2 regions of the Mycobacterium sp. Soil_C_30 genome follow, and region 2 is predicted to be linked to the other one. Evidence: riboswitches for the same ligand, from Rfam matches in the RefSeq annotation. Region 2 holds a riboswitch; the other holds the start of a gene.
What was found. Region 2 has a riboswitch for glycine ahead of AC3A6P_RS01240 (hypothetical protein). Riboswitches for the same ligand answer to the same signal wherever they lie in the genome.
Positions count from the first base shown of each region.

Region 1: linked by a shared signal. The riboswitch ahead of gcvP (aminomethyl-transferring glycine dehydrogenase) and the one ahead of AC3A6P_RS01240 (hypothetical protein) in region 2 are both predicted to bind glycine.

Region 1 covers NZ_JBDGJH010000018.1:137,114-144,742, forward strand. The annotation lists gene AC3A6P_RS26970 (4-hydroxyphenylacetate 3-hydroxylase family protein) at 1-1,198, shown strand, start outside; gene AC3A6P_RS26975 (RidA family protein) at 1,195-1,611, shown strand; gene AC3A6P_RS26980 (DUF1028 domain-containing protein) at 1,608-2,282, shown strand; gene AC3A6P_RS26985 (M20 family metallopeptidase) at 2,272-3,408, shown strand; glycine riboswitch at 3,423-3,520, shown strand; glycine riboswitch at 3,521-3,622, shown strand; gene gcvP (aminomethyl-transferring glycine dehydrogenase) at 3,678-6,509, shown strand; gene AC3A6P_RS26995 (LysM peptidoglycan-binding domain-containing protein) at 6,529-7,170, opposite strand; gene AC3A6P_RS27000 (substrate-binding domain-containing protein) at 7,273-7,629, opposite strand, start outside.
Region 2 covers NZ_JBDGJH010000001.1:279,151-286,779, reverse strand. The annotation lists gene AC3A6P_RS01260 (APC family permease) at 1-1,255, opposite strand, end outside; gene AC3A6P_RS01255 (DmpA family aminopeptidase) at 1,255-2,325, opposite strand; gene AC3A6P_RS01250 (TetR family transcriptional regulator) at 2,484-3,053, shown strand; gene AC3A6P_RS01245 (hypothetical protein) at 3,172-3,684, shown strand; glycine riboswitch at 3,735-3,826, shown strand; glycine riboswitch at 3,828-3,919, shown strand; gene AC3A6P_RS01240 (hypothetical protein) at 3,881-4,231, shown strand; gene AC3A6P_RS01235 (L-serine ammonia-lyase) at 4,317-5,702, shown strand; gene AC3A6P_RS01230 (hypothetical protein) at 5,826-6,446, opposite strand; gene AC3A6P_RS01225 (aromatic ring-hydroxylating oxygenase subunit alpha) at 6,844-7,629, opposite strand, start outside.

The DNA.
Region 1 (7,629 bases), on a different contig from region 2:
GGCTATCGATCTCGTGCTCGACGAGGTGCGCGGCGTGGTCACCCGCGTCGGCGACGAGACCGTCGGCGAGATGTGGGCGCTCTACGACGGCCAGGATGTGCTCAACGAAGTGGATCCACGTTTCGCCGAGAACATCCGCCGCCACGTCCAGAAAGCCGCCACCGGGGACCCGTTCCACATCTCGGCCAACACCGACCCCAAAGGTGATCGGTCGAAGCGCCCGCAGGACCAGGATCCCGACATGCTGCTGCACGTCGTCCGCGAAACCGACGAAGGCATCATCGTCCGAGGCGCCAAATACGAGACCGCCGCGCCGTACGCGACCCAGGCCTACACCAAGCCCACCATCGCCAACTGGGGCGATGACAAGCTCTCCGATTACGCCGTCGGTTTCATCGCCGACCTCAATGCGCCCAATCTGAAGTTCATCTGCCGCACCGGTTTTGCCGGCCGCCGCGATGCGGCGGACTATCCACTGTCGAACCGGGTGGATGAGGTGGAGTCCCTGGTGATCTTCGACAATGTACTCATCCCGTGGGACGACATCCTGTTCTACCGGCACACCAGGGCAGCGACGTTCGTGCGCAGCTGCCTGCACCGCTACAGCGCGCTGCCCTACGTCCACCGCTCGATCCGGTTCGCGGACCTGATGATCGGTGCTGCCCTGTTCAACGTCCGGCAGACGGGATTGGACAAGAACCCCGCCGTACAGGAGAAGCTGGCGATGTTGGCGTGCTACCGCGAGGGTATCGAGGCGCACCTGACGGCCTCCATCGCCACCGCCGAGACCAGTCCCGGCGGTCTGCTGATGCCCAACCAGTCGCTGCTGTATGCGGGGCGGGTCTGGGCTCAGACGCAGCTGCCGCAGATGATCCACCTCGCCCGCGAACTCTGTGGGGGGCAGATCTGCATCACGCCGGACTCGGCCACGTTCGCCCACCCCGGTGCAAGCCCCTGGCTGGAGAAGTTCTACTCGATCAACGATGACTGGCAGGCCGACGATCGGCGCAAGCTGCTGGCATTCGCCCGGGATCTGCTCAACAGCGATTACGCCGGTCACCGGCTGACCTTCCAACTGTTCGCCCAGGCGCCGCCGTTCGCCCATTACCAAGCCGTGTACCGCAACTTCGACTACGACAACGCACTCGATCTGGTCAGGTCCGCTGCCGAGCTGTCCGACCGGGTGGGCGGCGCATGACCCACCGGCGGATCCGTCCGTTCAACACCAAGGACACCTACCCCGAACAGAATCTCGACAATGACCTGTGCCAGGCCGTCGTCGCCGGCGACACCATCTATCTGCGCGGGCAGATCGGGCAGGATCTCGACACCGGGCGCAACGTCGGTGTCGGCGACGTGGCCGCCCAGACCGAGCAGGCGATGTCCAACATCGCCGCGCTGCTCGACGAGGCGGACTCTTCTGTCGCCGACATCGTCAAAGTGACGATCTACCTTGTCGATCCGCGATATCGGGAGAGCGTGTACCGCGTGGTAGGACGCTGGCTCGAGGGGGTGCACCCGGTGTCGACCGGGGTGGTGGTCAGTGCGCTGGCCCGGCCCGAGTGGCTGGTCGAGGTGGACGTGATCGCCGTGAAGCAGGGGGCGTCATGACGTTCTCGATGGCGGCGCTGGACCGCGACACCGGAGCGTTCGGCATGATCATCGCCTCGTCCTCGCCGGCGGTGGCGTCCCGGTGCCTCAACATTCGCCCGGGCCTGGGCGCCGCCGCCAGCCAGAACGTCACCGATCCCCGGCTGGGTGGGCAGCTGCTGGACCGGCTCGCCGAAGGCGCCGAGCCGCAGGCCGCGATGACCGCTGTGGTGGCCGACCACGCTTTGCGCGACTACCGGCAGTTGACCGTGCTCGACGCGGCCGGGCGCACCGCGGCCTACAGCGGGGCCGGGGCGCTCGGTGTGCATCACCACGTGGCCGGTGACGGCGTGGTGGCGGCCGGCAACATGCTTGCCGGGCCGGCGACCATCACCGAGCTGATCCGTGGCTACGAGACCTCGGGGGCCGACGAGTTCGAAGCCCGCCTGTTGGCCGGGCTCAACGCCGCGCTGACCGCCGGCGGAGAGGAGGGTCCGGTGTATTCCGCGGGCCTGTTGGTCTATCGGGAGGTCGCTTGGCCGGAGACCACCCTGCGCGTGGACTGGGACGAAGATCCCTACACCCGGCTGGCCGAACTGTGGGAGGTCTGGGAACCCCAGCGCGACGACTACGTGCGGCGTGCCCTGGACCCGTCGGCTGCGCCCAGTTTCGGGGTCCCCGGTGATCTCTGAGCCCAAGGCGGCCGCCGGCGATCACCTGCGGCGCAACTGGGAGCTGGTGCGCGGGGTCAGTACCGCCCTGCATGCCGACCCCGAACTGGCGTGGCACGAGGTGCGGGCGCACCGGATGCTGACCGGGCTGCTGGCCGATCGCGGTTTCCGCGTCGACCACCGCGCCGGGGGACTCGACACCGCGTTTCACGCTCGCGCCGGCACCGGCCCGTTGCACGTCGCTTTCGTGGCCGAATACGACGCGCTGCCCGGGCTCGGCCACGCCTGCGGGCACAACCTGATCGCCGCGTCGGCCATCGGGGCGGCGCTGATGGTGCAGGAGGCCGACCGCGGCCAGGGCCTCACCGTGCACGTCCTGGGCACGCCGGCCGAAGAGGGCGGCGGCGGCAAGATCGTGATGCTGGAGGCCGGTGAGTTCGACGGCCTGGACGCCGCGCTGATGATTCATCCGGGGCCGGTTGACGCCCCGCGGGCCGAGCCGATGGCGGTGGCGCACTGGCGTGTCACGTATCGGGGTGTCAGCGCCCACGCGGGGGCCTATCCGCATCTGGGGGTCAACGCTGCCGATGCGTTCACCGTGGCGCAGGTGGCGATCGGCCTGCTGCGCCAGCAGCTGCCGGCGACGGTGCGGGTCCACGGGGTGGTGACCTCAGCGGGGTCGGCGCCCAACGCCATCCCCGACTCGGCGTCAGGCCGCTGGTATGTCCGTGCCCGCACACTCGCCGAGCTGACCGGCATCGAGAAGCGGATCCGCGCCTGCTTCCAGGCCGGTGCCCTGGGCAGTGGCTGTGATCTCGACATCGAGTTGGAGTCCGCGCCCTACTCGGAATTCCGCACCGACGACGAGATCCTGGACCTGTTCGTCGCGAACGCGGCCGCGCTGGGTCGGGATATGAGCGTCGAGCCGCCGGAAGGGGCGGGGGCCATGGCGTCGGCGTCGACCGACATGGGCAATGTGTCGCAGGTGGTGCGCGCCATCCACCCGTATCTGGGCATCGGTTCCCTGCCCGCGGTCAACCATCAACGTGAGTTCGCCGACGCCGCGGTGGGGCCGCAGGCGGAGGCCGCACTGCGCGACGGTGCCACCGCACTGGCATGGACGGCGCTCGATCTCGCCGGGCGGTAGTATCGCAGTTGCATCGCCCTCTCGCGGGAGAGTTCTGTGACCGCCAGCCACAGACGCCGAAGGAGCAACACCTCTCCGTCAACCTCTCAGGCCCCCGGACCGCGTCAGACCACGATGCCTCTGGAAAGCGGTGCGCGCACCCGCCCATGGGGAAAGGCCTGATCGGCCGAATCTCTCAGGCAGCCCGGTTCGGGTCGACGACAGAGGGGGAGGACGCGATAGTTCGTCCTGCTGCCTAGGAGTTCGTGTTGGCCCTCTCCGATGACGCGCTGTTCAACGACAGCGCCCCGAAATTCGCCGATCGGCACATCGGCCCCGGCGCCGCCGATATCGACACCATGCTCAGTGTCATCGGTGTGCAATCCCTCGACGAGCTTGCGGCCAAGGCGCTTCCGGCCGGCATCCTCGACGCACTGGACGCCGACGGGGTGGCGCCGGGTCTCGACAAGCTGCCGCCCGCGGTGTCCGAGCACGAGGCCCTGGCCCAGCTGCGCGCCATGGCCGACGCCAACACCGTCGCGGTCTCGATGATCGGGCAGGGCTACTACGACACGCTCACCCCGCCGGTCTTGCTGCGCAACATCATGGAGAACCCGGCCTGGTACACGGCCTACACGCCGTACCAACCGGAGATCAGCCAGGGCCGCCTCGAAGCGCTGCTGAACTTCCAGACCATGGTCGCCGACCTCACCGGACTCGACATCGCCAATGCCTCGATGCTCGACGAGGCCACCGCCGCGGCCGAGGCGATGACGCTGATGCAGCGCGCCGCTCGCGGCAAGGCGACCCGCCTGGCCGTCGACGTCGACGTCTTCCCGCAGACCGCTGCCGTGCTGGCCACCCGGGCGCGGCCGCTCAACATCGAGATCGTCACCGCTGACCTGCGCGAGGGTCTGCCCGAGGGTGATTTCTTCGGCGTCATCGCGCAACTGCCCGGCGCCAGCGGACGCATCACCGACTGGTCCGCGTTGATCAAGCAGGCCCACGAACGCGGCGCGCTGGTGGCCCTGGGTGCCGATCTGCTGGCCATGACGCTGGTGGCTCCGCCCGGAGAGATCGGTGCCGACGTGGCGTTCGGCAGTGCGCAGCGCTTCGGCGTGCCGATGGGATTCGGCGGCCCGCATGCCGGTTACCTCGCCGTGGCCACCAAGCAGGCCCGCCAGCTGCCGGGCCGGCTGGTCGGGGTCTCGGTGGATGCCGACGGCGCTCCGGCGTACCGGTTGTCGCTGCAGACCCGCGAGCAGCACATCCGCCGCGACAAGGCCACCAGCAACATCTGTACCGCGCAGGTGCTCTTGGCCGTGATGGCCGCGATGTACGCCAGCTATCACGGCGCCGAAGGGTTGACCGGTATCGCCCGGCGGGTGCACGGGCACGCCGCGCGGGTGGCGGCCGCCCTCGGCGATGCGCTGGTGCATGACACGTTCTTCGACACCGTGCTCGCATCGGTGCCGGGCCGCGCCGACGAGGTGGTGGCCGCGGCCAAGGCGCTGGGCATCAACCTGTGGCGGGTGGACGCCGACCACGTGTCGGTGGCATGTGACGAAGCCACCACCGACGCCCACGTGGCATCGGTGCTGCAGGCCTTCGGCGTGTCCGCCGCCGACGCCGAGCCGGTCGACATCGAGACCCGGACCTCGGAGTTCCTGACGCATCCGGCGTTCACCACCTACCGCACCGAGACGGCGATGATGCGCTACCTGCGGTCACTCGCCGACAAGGACCTGGCACTGGACCGCACGATGATCCCGCTCGGCTCGTGCACCATGAAGCTCAACGCCGCGGCCGAGATGGAATCCGTCACCTGGCCGGAGTTCTCCCGCCAGCACCCGTTCGCCCCGGCCGGCGACAGCGCAGGCCTGCGCACCCTGATCGCCGAGGTGGAAGCCTGGCTGGTGGCCGTCACCGGCTACGACGCGGTCTCGCTGCAGCCCAACGCCGGCTCGCAGGGGGAGTACGCCGGGCTGCTGGCGATCCACGATTACCACGCCAGCCGCGGTGAGAGTCACCGCGATGTGTGTCTCATCCCGTCGAGTGCGCACGGCACCAACGCCGCGTCGGCGGCCCTGGCCGGCATGCGCGTCGTGGTGGTGGCCTGCCGGACCAACGGCGACGTCGACCTCGACGATCTGCGCGCCAAGGTGGCCGAGCACGCGGAGAACCTCGCAGCGCTGATGATCACCTACCCGTCCACCCACGGCGTTTACGAACACGACGTCGAGGAGATCTGCGCCGCGGTGCACGACGCCGGCGGCCAGGTCTACGTCGACGGCGCCAACCTCAACGCCTTGGTCGGTCTGGCCCGGCCGGGCAAGTTCGGCGGCGACGTCAGCCACCTCAACCTGCACAAGACGTTCTGCATCCCGCACGGTGGCGGCGGACCCGGCGTCGGACCGGTGGCGGTGCGCTCACATCTGGCGGAGTTCCTGCCCGGTCACCCGCTGGCCCCGGAACTGCCGACCGGTCACGTGGTGTCGGCGGCGCCGTACGGGTCGGCGTCGATCCTGCCGATCACGTGGGCCTACATCGCGATGATGGGTGCCGACGGGTTGCGGGCCGCCACGCTGACGGCGATCGCGTCGGCCAACTACATCGCCCGCCGCCTCGACGAGTACTACCCCGTGCTCTACACGGGCGAGAACGGCATGGTGGCCCACGAGTGCATTCTCGACCTGCGCGGCATCACCAAGACCACCGGCGTCACCGTCGACGATGTGGCAAAACGCTTGGCGGACTACGGTTTTCATGCTCCGACCATGAGCTTCCCGGTGGCGGGGACGCTGATGGTGGAACCCACCGAGAGTGAATCGCTGGCCGAAGTTGACGCGTTCTGCGAGGCCATGATCGCCATCAAGGCCGAGATCGACAAGGTGGGCTCGGGCCAGTGGGCAAAAGAGGACAACCCGCTGCGCAATGCCCCGCATACCGCGGAGTGCCTGCTCGTCGACAAGTGGGAACACCCCTACACCCGCGAGGAAGCGGCCTATCCGCTGGGCAAGAACTACCGGCCCAAGGTGTGGCCGCCGGTGCGGCGCATCGACGGCGCCTACGGCGACCGCAACCTGGTGTGCTCGTGCCCGCCCGTGGAGGCGTTCGCCTGACGCGCGCTGAGCGTGGAGTTCACCCCAGCGACGGGAAGAAGATCACCTGTCCCACGCTGAGGTGATCGGGGTTGGTGATCCGGTTGGCGGCGGCCACCAGCGCGACCCTGGTGGCGACGTCGTGGTCGCCGTACTGGTCGGTGGCGAGTTCCCACAGAGTGTCGCCGGCGGCGACGTGATGCCGCCTGTTGAGCCGTGGCTGGATGAGAACGGTGCCGACGGCGGGATCCTGGTCGCCGAGGTGGTTGGCGACGGTGATGATCGGCCACAATCCCTGTTCGCCGTACCAGCGCTCGGCGAGATTGCGGGGGTTCTCGCCGGCCACCACGGTGTGATGCCCGACGTTCTGCAGGTCCGGGATCAGCAGGCGTTCGCCGACCACCAGGTCGCGTTGTCCGGCGTGATTGGCGACCTCGATGATCGTCTTGGCGGCGATGTCACCGTAGTAGTGCTGTGCCAGTGAGCCGGTGGTGTCGCCGGCGCGCACCTTGTGGCGGAAGGTGACGTAGGGGATCTCCAGCTCCTGGCCCACCAGGATGTGATTCGGATCTGCCAGGGTGTTGTGGACGGCGATCACCGGGAACAGGGCGGCGTCACCGTAAAAGTGCTGAGCCAACGACGACAGCGTGTCACCGGTGACCACCTGATATTTCAAGATCATGGCGGGGTCCTTCGCTCGACTGGAAGCGCGCCGGGTCGAGGCGCACAGCCAGTCTGGGGAGGACCGCCGGGGCGGCTCACGAGTAGTGAGCTACCCCAATCCTCAACTCAGCATCGAGTCGAGCGCGGATCCGAACTCCGGTGCATCGGTGTTGGGCACGTTCTGGTACGTACCGCCGCTGATCTCGGCGACGGACTCCCACGTGGGCCGGTCGGGGTCGTCGCCGACGTTGATGACGTTCACCGCAACCGGGCGAGCCGGGTCGTTGCTGGACCGGATCAGATCCTGTAGGCCCTGGGCTCCCAGCGACTGATCGCTATGGGGACCGGCGGTGATCACCAGTACCGAATTCGTCTGATCCGGACGAAATCCGGTCAGCGCATCGGCGTAGACGTTGCGCAACGTGGTGAACGACACCCTGCCGGCAGAGCCGGGGGTCAGCCCGTTCAACGCCGCATC
Region 2 (7,629 bases):
CGGCCACGGCGGGCGCGATGCGCGTCTGGAACACGCCGGACACCCGGTCCCGGTTACGCAGGAAGAACGCCAGCACCGCGATCGAGGTGGTGAGCATCAGGATCACCATGCCGACGGTGGCCACGCCGGCCATCGAGCCGAATACGCCGACCAGCGGGTCGATACCCAGCACCGCGAGGATCCCGACGATGATGGCCGCCGTCACGGTCTGCACCAGCGACGAGAACGCCGGCGAGTCATGTGACTCGTGCACCGCGGCCAGCCGCTGCGGGAACAGGCCCTTGCGCGCCAGCACGAACTGATACCGCGCGATCACGTTGTGGAACGACAGCACGCAGGCGAACAGGCTGGTCAGCAGCAGCACGTTCACGATGTCGCGGCCGATGGTCCCCAGCATCGAGGCAGTGGTGTCCAGCAGCATGTTGCCCTCGCCGTCGAGGGTCTGATTCGCCACGGCCGTCACGTTGTCGGGCCCGATCGCGACCACGAACGCCCACACGGTGATGGCGTAGAACAGGCCGATGATGATGACGGCGGCGTAGGTGGCAATCGGGATGGTGCGCTCGGGGTCACGCGCCTCGTCTCGGAACACCGCGGTGGCTTCGAAGCCGATGAACCCGGTGAGGGCGAACAGGATGGCGATGCCGATGGTGCCCTGGGTGAACACGGCCGGATCGAAGGAGGCGAAGGTGATGCCGGACGGGCCCGGGTTGGCCACCATCACCAGGTCGAGCACCACGACGATGCCGATCTCGAGCGCCAGTGCCACGCCGAGCACCTTGGCGCTCAGTTCGATGTGCCGGTAACCGAGTACGGCGACGATCGCGAGGATCACGAAAGAGTAGACCGGCCAAGGGATTACGGGTCCGTTGTAGAAGGCGACCGTATCGCTGATGGCCCAGCCGATGTAGCCGTAGATGCCGATCTGGATGGCGGTGTACGCGATCAGCGCCACCACCGCGACGCCCTTACCCATCCGTTCGCCGAGCCCGACGGTGACGTAGGAGAAGAAGGCCCCGGCTTCGGGCACGTAGGGCGTCATCGTCACGAACCCGACGGAGAACACCAGCAGCACCAGCGCGGCGATGGCGAAGCCGACGGGGGCGCCGGCGCCATTGCCCAGCCCCATGGCCAGCGGCATGTTGCCGCCGATCACCGTCAGCGGGGCGGCCGCGGCCACGACCATGAAGACGATGCCGATGGGGCCGAGATGCCCGGTGAGGCGCCGCCCTTCGGTCTGGGTGGGTGCGTTCATCAGTTCTCCTGAAATAGTGCGGTGAGCAGGGTGTGGTCGATGGCGTGCGCGGTGTATCCGCGGTGGCCGGTCAGGGTTTCAGCAGCGACGAGGGTGTTGACGATCGCTTCTTCGGTGGCCTCGATGGTCAGGTCGAACAGTCGGGTCATCAACTGCGGAACCACCATTCGCACGGGGACCTCGCGCTGGGCGACCGCGACGTCTTCGTCCCAGGCGTAGGGCGGGATGCCGCGGTTACCGGTGGAGAACGCCAGCATCAGATCGCCGCTGTACTGCTCGCCTGTGCCGCCGACGCGACCGACGGCCAGCGATGCGCGCTGCGCCAGCCGCTGGCACTGATGGGGCAACAGCGGGGCGTCGGTGGCGACGATGACGATGATCGACCCCGATCCCGGCTCGAACCGGGCCGGGTAATCGGGCAGCGGCACCTGTTCGGCGCCGATCCGGGCGCCGACGGGTACACCGTTGATCTGCAGGCGTTCGCGCCGGCCGTGGTTGGCCTGCACGAGGACGCCCACGGTGTAGTCGCCGAAGGTGCGCGAGGCGGTGCCGATGCCACCTTTGAAGCCGTGGCAGATCATGCCGGTGCCGCCGCCGACATTGCCTTCGGCCACCGCGCCGCCCGATGCCGACGCCAGCGCGGCGCGCACATGCTCCGGCCGGACATGGAAGCCGTTGATGTCGTTGAGGAGTCCGTCGTAGGTCTCCCCCACCACCGGCAGCGACCAGTACACGCCGTCACCGCGAACCCGCACCTGCTCGGCCACCAACTCGTCGCGCACCACGCCGACGCTGTGGGTGTTGGTCAGGCCGATGGCGGTGGTGAGCTCGCCGGACTCCCGGATCCACTCCAGGCCGGTCAGCTCGCCGCTGCCGTTGAGACGGTGCGAACCGGCAAATACCGGTTCGGTCCAGATGTCGTAATGCGGGATGACGACGGTGACGCCGGTGTTGATTCCGTCGCCCTGCACGGTGGTGTGTCCGACCCGGACACCCCCCACGTCGGTGATGGCGTTGTACGGTCCGGTTGGATGTTCACCGATGACCACGCCGAGATCTCTGGCACGCATGGTTTTCTCTTCGTTCAAGAGTTATTTTCCTAATTGGAAAAGAACTATGCGCCCGGGTGAGCAGTCACGCAACAGGAACGGCAAAATTGGTCCGAATCCGCGAGAGGAGCCCAGCAGTGGCGAGGCCGAACCGGCAGGTAGAGCGACGTGCCGAAATCATGGACGCAGCGATCGCCCTGATCGAGCGCTACGACCTGGCCACGCTCAAGCTCGCCGACGTCGCCGCCGAACTGGGGCTGACCACCAACGCGGTGCGCTACTACTTCAAGGACATGCCCCAGCTGCTCAGTGAGCTGGCGCTGCGCTCCGACGTCCGGTTCTTCGACGAGCGGCTCGAACTCGGTCGCCGCGCCCGCGACATCCACCACCAACTGGCGCTGACCATCGCCGCGGGACTGCCGAGCGGACCCGAGGACGCCGAGTGGCGAGCGATCTGGCGCGCCGTGCTGGCGGCCGGGTTCGAACTCGACCAGCGCCGGGACGTCCAGGGCATCTACCACCGGCAGGTGGACCTCTACACCGACCTCCTCAACGACGGCGCCGAGGCCGGGGCATTCACGCTCCGCTCCCCTGCCCGCGACATCGGGATGACGCTGATGTCGATGGAGGACTACTTCGGCTACCGCATCGTGGCGCGCGACCCCGAGATCAGCCGCAGCACCGCCCTGCGGCTGATGCGCCAGTACGCGGAGTTGGCGACCGGGACCAAGCTGCCCGACACAGTGTGAGGCCGGCGTCGCCCCGCCACGCCCAGTAGCGCCCCGCTGAGCACCGACTGCTCTACCGGGGTTCCGCAGTCATGAGTGCCGATCGTTTGGTGGGATCGCGCCCGGGTACCCGCGCGCCATGCTGAGAAACGCTGTGGGGGAAGGCCTCGTCGCCGGTGCGGCCGGGGTGGCGGTGATGACGGTCGGGGAAAAGCTCGAGCAGCGGATCACGGGCCGGCCGAACTCGCATGTGCCTGCCCGCACGCTCGAGCGCCTCACCGGGATGTCCGAACAACCCGGGCAGCAGCCGCTGGTGCGGAACTGGGCCATGCATTACGGGCAGGGCATCCTGCTCGGGGTGCTGCGGGCGGTCATGTCGGAGGTCGGGTTACGCGGCCCACTGGCGTCGGCGAAATTCGCCGTGGTGCGGCTTACCAATGACCAAATCCTGGAGAACGCCACAGGTGTCGGCGCGCCACCACAGACCTGGCCGCGCAAAGAACTTCTCATCGATGTGTTGCACAAGGCGATCTATGCGTTCGTCACCGGCGCCGTCACCGACATGCTCGCCGCCCGCCGCGGCCCTGGCCCGGGGCAGCGACACGCGGCCCGCCTACCGGGTCGCCACTCGGATGTGGGTCCCGTCCCGTGACAAAGCCGGCGCAGCCCGGTACGTTACCCCCGTCACAATTGAAAAGCCGTTGACGCGTGGCGGGAGAACCTCGAACACCGAGGCGCCGAAGGAGCAACATCCTCCCCGGGAATCTCTCAGGCCCCAGTACCGTTGCGCGAAGGCAACTCTGGAGACAGGCAATCCGAATTGCCTGACCGAAGGTGTACGGCGCTGAGTGCGCCAGATCTCTCAGGTATCAGGACAGAGCGGGGAGTTCCACATCGCCACGGCACCTGCCGAGGCGACCGAACCGGGGGCCGCCTTGTCGACACCGACCTTGTCCACACCCAGATGCACGTCGCTGGACAGCTATGACCGTCAACTGCTGGAGTTCGCAATGGCATGGACGCCGTACGGAGGTCCTCCCGACGACGTCACCTTCCTCGAATTCGGCACGACGCCGGCCGGCGTCGACGCGCAGTTCCGCGCCCTCGTCGCTGCGCACGGCGACCGGATCACGCAGCTGACCCGGGCTGACCGTGCGCTCGTCGTCTCGGCCGTCGCCGCGCTCGCCCGGAGGCAGTGACCTTGACCATCACGCCCAGCTGGCCTACCGTGGACTCAGCATTGATATATCAACTGTCGATCAACAAGCCGAGGACGGTGACCGCATGACGATCAGTGTGTTCGAGCTGTTCTCGATTGGCATCGGCCCATCGAGTTCGCACACCGTGGGACCCATGCGCGCCGCCGCGCGGTTCCTCTCCGATCTGCACACCCTCGGCGCCTTCGACGACGTCCGGGACATCCGTGTCGACCTGTACGGCTCGCTGGCCGCCACCGGAGCGGGTCACGGCACCATGACCGCTGTCCTGCTGGGGCTGGAAGGACTTCTGCCGGAAGAGATCAGTACCGAGCAGATGGAGCGCCGGGTCGACGCCATGCGCGCCACCGGCCGGATCAACTTCGGCGGGGCCCGCGAAATCGCGCTCACCGAGGGTGATTTCATTCTCCGGCCGCTGACCATGTTGCCGTTCCACCCCAACGGGATGACCATCACCGCGCTGGGGCCCGGTGGCACCGAACTGCACCGGGAGACGTACTTCTCGGTGGGCGGCGGGTTCGTCGTCACCGAGGCCGAGAGCCGCGAACCCGCCACCGTCGCAGCCACGTCGGCACACGGTTTCGGCTCGGCCAAGGAGCTGCTGGAACTGTGCCACCAAAAGCGTTGCAGCGTCAGCGAGCTGATGCTCGAGATCGAAAGCGCCAGCAGAAGTGAGGCCGAGATCCGCCGGCGGCTGCTGCACATCCGCGACGTGATGGTGGAATGCGAACAACGCGGTATCGCCCGCGACGGCTTGCTGCCGGGCGCACTGCGGGTCCGCCGCCGCGCCAAGGACTGGTATGAACGCCTCAGCGAGGAAGACCCGCAACGGCTTCCGGAGTTCGCCGAGGACTGGGTGAACCTGGTAGCACTGGCCGTCAACGAGGAGAACGCCTCCGGCGGGCGCATCGTCACCGCGCCCACCAACGGCGCGGCCGGTATCGTCCCGGCGGTGCTGCACTACGCCATGCACTACACCCCCGCGGGCAGGAAGGACAGCGACGAGACCACGGTGCGCTTCCTGCTCGCCGCCGGCGCCATCGGCTCGCTCTACAAGGAACGTGCGTCCATCTCCGGGGCCGAGGTCGGCTGCCAGGGCGAGGTGGGCTCGGCGGCATCGATGGCGGCGGCGGGCCTGGCCGAAATCCTGGGCGGCACACCCGAACAGGTGGAGAACGCCGCGGAAATCGCCATGGAGCACAGCCTCGGCCTGACCTGTGATCCGATCGAGGGCCTGGTCCAGATTCCCTGCATCGAGCGCAACGCCATCTCAGCGGGCAAAGCCATCAACGCCGCACGCATGGCGCTGCGCGGCGACGGCACCCACCGGGTGAGCCTCGACCAGGTGATCGAGACCATGCGCACCACCGGCGCGGACATGAGCTCCAAGTACAAGGAGACCAGCACCGGCGGCCTGGCCGTCAATGTGCCGGTGAACTTCATCGAGTGCTGACGCGCCGCCAATTCTGAACCCCACAACCCAAAAGCAACCGCGCTTCGGTAAGAGGGCATTGGCCTCGTACCAAGCACCAGCGTGCCGAACGAGGACCAGAATTGACACCCTGGCGACCGCCGGTCAGGGCGTAAACTCAACACCACCAGGAAAGGCGACGAGATCCACTTCGTCCATCCCAACGGTGAATGAGTCCGTCGAACCTATACACCAGCAACGAGCAAACGCACGCTGGACAACCTGCGCTGGGAAATTCCCGTCCCATTTGGTTCCTGAACCGTCTTGGGCGAAGTAGTAGTACCAACGGGTGCCCGTAGGGTTGGCGCGGTCTGCACTTTGCCCGCTCGCGAGGTTGATCCAACCCAGAACTTCCCACGGATCACCACACTCTGCCTGGCATTCGTGTCGAGCGCGGCCGTAGGCAACAGAGATAGACCTGCCGGTCGAGTTCGTGAATCGAACTGCGGTGACGGCGCGGGGCGTCGCCACGGCGGCTGCCGGGGTGAGTTCGCGCGGACTACCCAGGGCATCACCATGAGTGGTTTCGTACTCTTCGACCGCCGATGTTCGGAGTCGCAACGGGACATTGGTGCCGGGCCCCACCCGTAGCCGCGGTCCCACCGCAAGCGCTGATGCAGCCTCATCGCCGATCTCGAGCTTTTCGTCGGCCATTGCTTCCTCCTCCAGTTTGCATGCTGCTGTGACTGACAAATCGACACTGCTCTGCGTGTCGGCCGATCTCATGAGTAGGGCACTACCTCCTTTCCACCGCCTCCTATGCGGACGTGGGCTCGTCGGGGAATTCGAAGCTGGGATAGTCCGCTTCTCGCGACCTCCGACTCGGCTGTTCGTAGCGCTGCGGGGGTCCGTCCACGAGAGAACGGGTTACGAATGATTGACAGCCAACGATTCGTGCAGGATCCAGACGCAGATCGAGAAGAGATTCGTAGAGCGACGGAGAACACGAACATCTGGTCCGAACCCAATGCCGCGCCGGCAGAAATCGAGAACGCCCGTCGGTTGAACGCACGAGTCCTCCGGTCGAGGTGGAGTTCAAGTCAGAGCCCGCCAGTTCTGAACTGACACAACCCAAAAGCAACGGCTCCGGTTTTCAACCGGAGCCGTTGCCGTGTCAGGTGACTCAGTGGGCGATCTTGGCCTTCAGCCAGTCGTGGAAGGCGCCGATGTGGTGCTCGCTGGGCACCAGCACACCGCCATTACGGTAGGTGCGCGAATCCATCGCCGGCTGGCAACGCTCGCAGGCGTCGAAGTCCTGCTGGTTGACCCGGTGGAACAGTTCCACCGACCGGCTCACGTCGCGGCCCTGTTCGACCACATGCGGCAGGTACAGCCAGTCGCACTCGACGACAGTGTGGTCAGCGGCCAGTGGGAACATCCGGTGCACGATCACATGGTCGGGTACCAGGTTGACGAACACCTGCGGACGCACGGTGATGGCGTAGTAGCGACGATCCTGATCTTCGGTGACGCCGGGGATCGGGTCCAGTCCTTCGGACCCGTCGACGGTGAATCCCTTGACGTCCTCGCCGAATTCAGCGCCGTGACCAACGTAGTACTGCGCGGCGTAGCCGTCGGCGAACTCCGGCAACACCTCGGTGAGCTCGGGGTGGATGGTGGCGCAGTGGTAGCACTCCATGAAGTTCTCGATGATGAGCTTCCAGTTGGCCTTCACGTCATAGACGATGCGCCGACCCAGGCTTAAATCCGCGATGTTGTAGTGGTCGATGGATTCCACATCGCCGAGCCGTTCGACGATCTCCTGCATCACGGTGTCCTCGAACGACGGCGGTTCGTCGGCCAGGCACACCCACACATAGCCCAGCCACTCGCGCACCTGGATCTTGGCCAGGCCGAAATCGGTGCGGTCGATATCGGGCATCTTGGTCAGGTTCGGCGCCGCGATCAG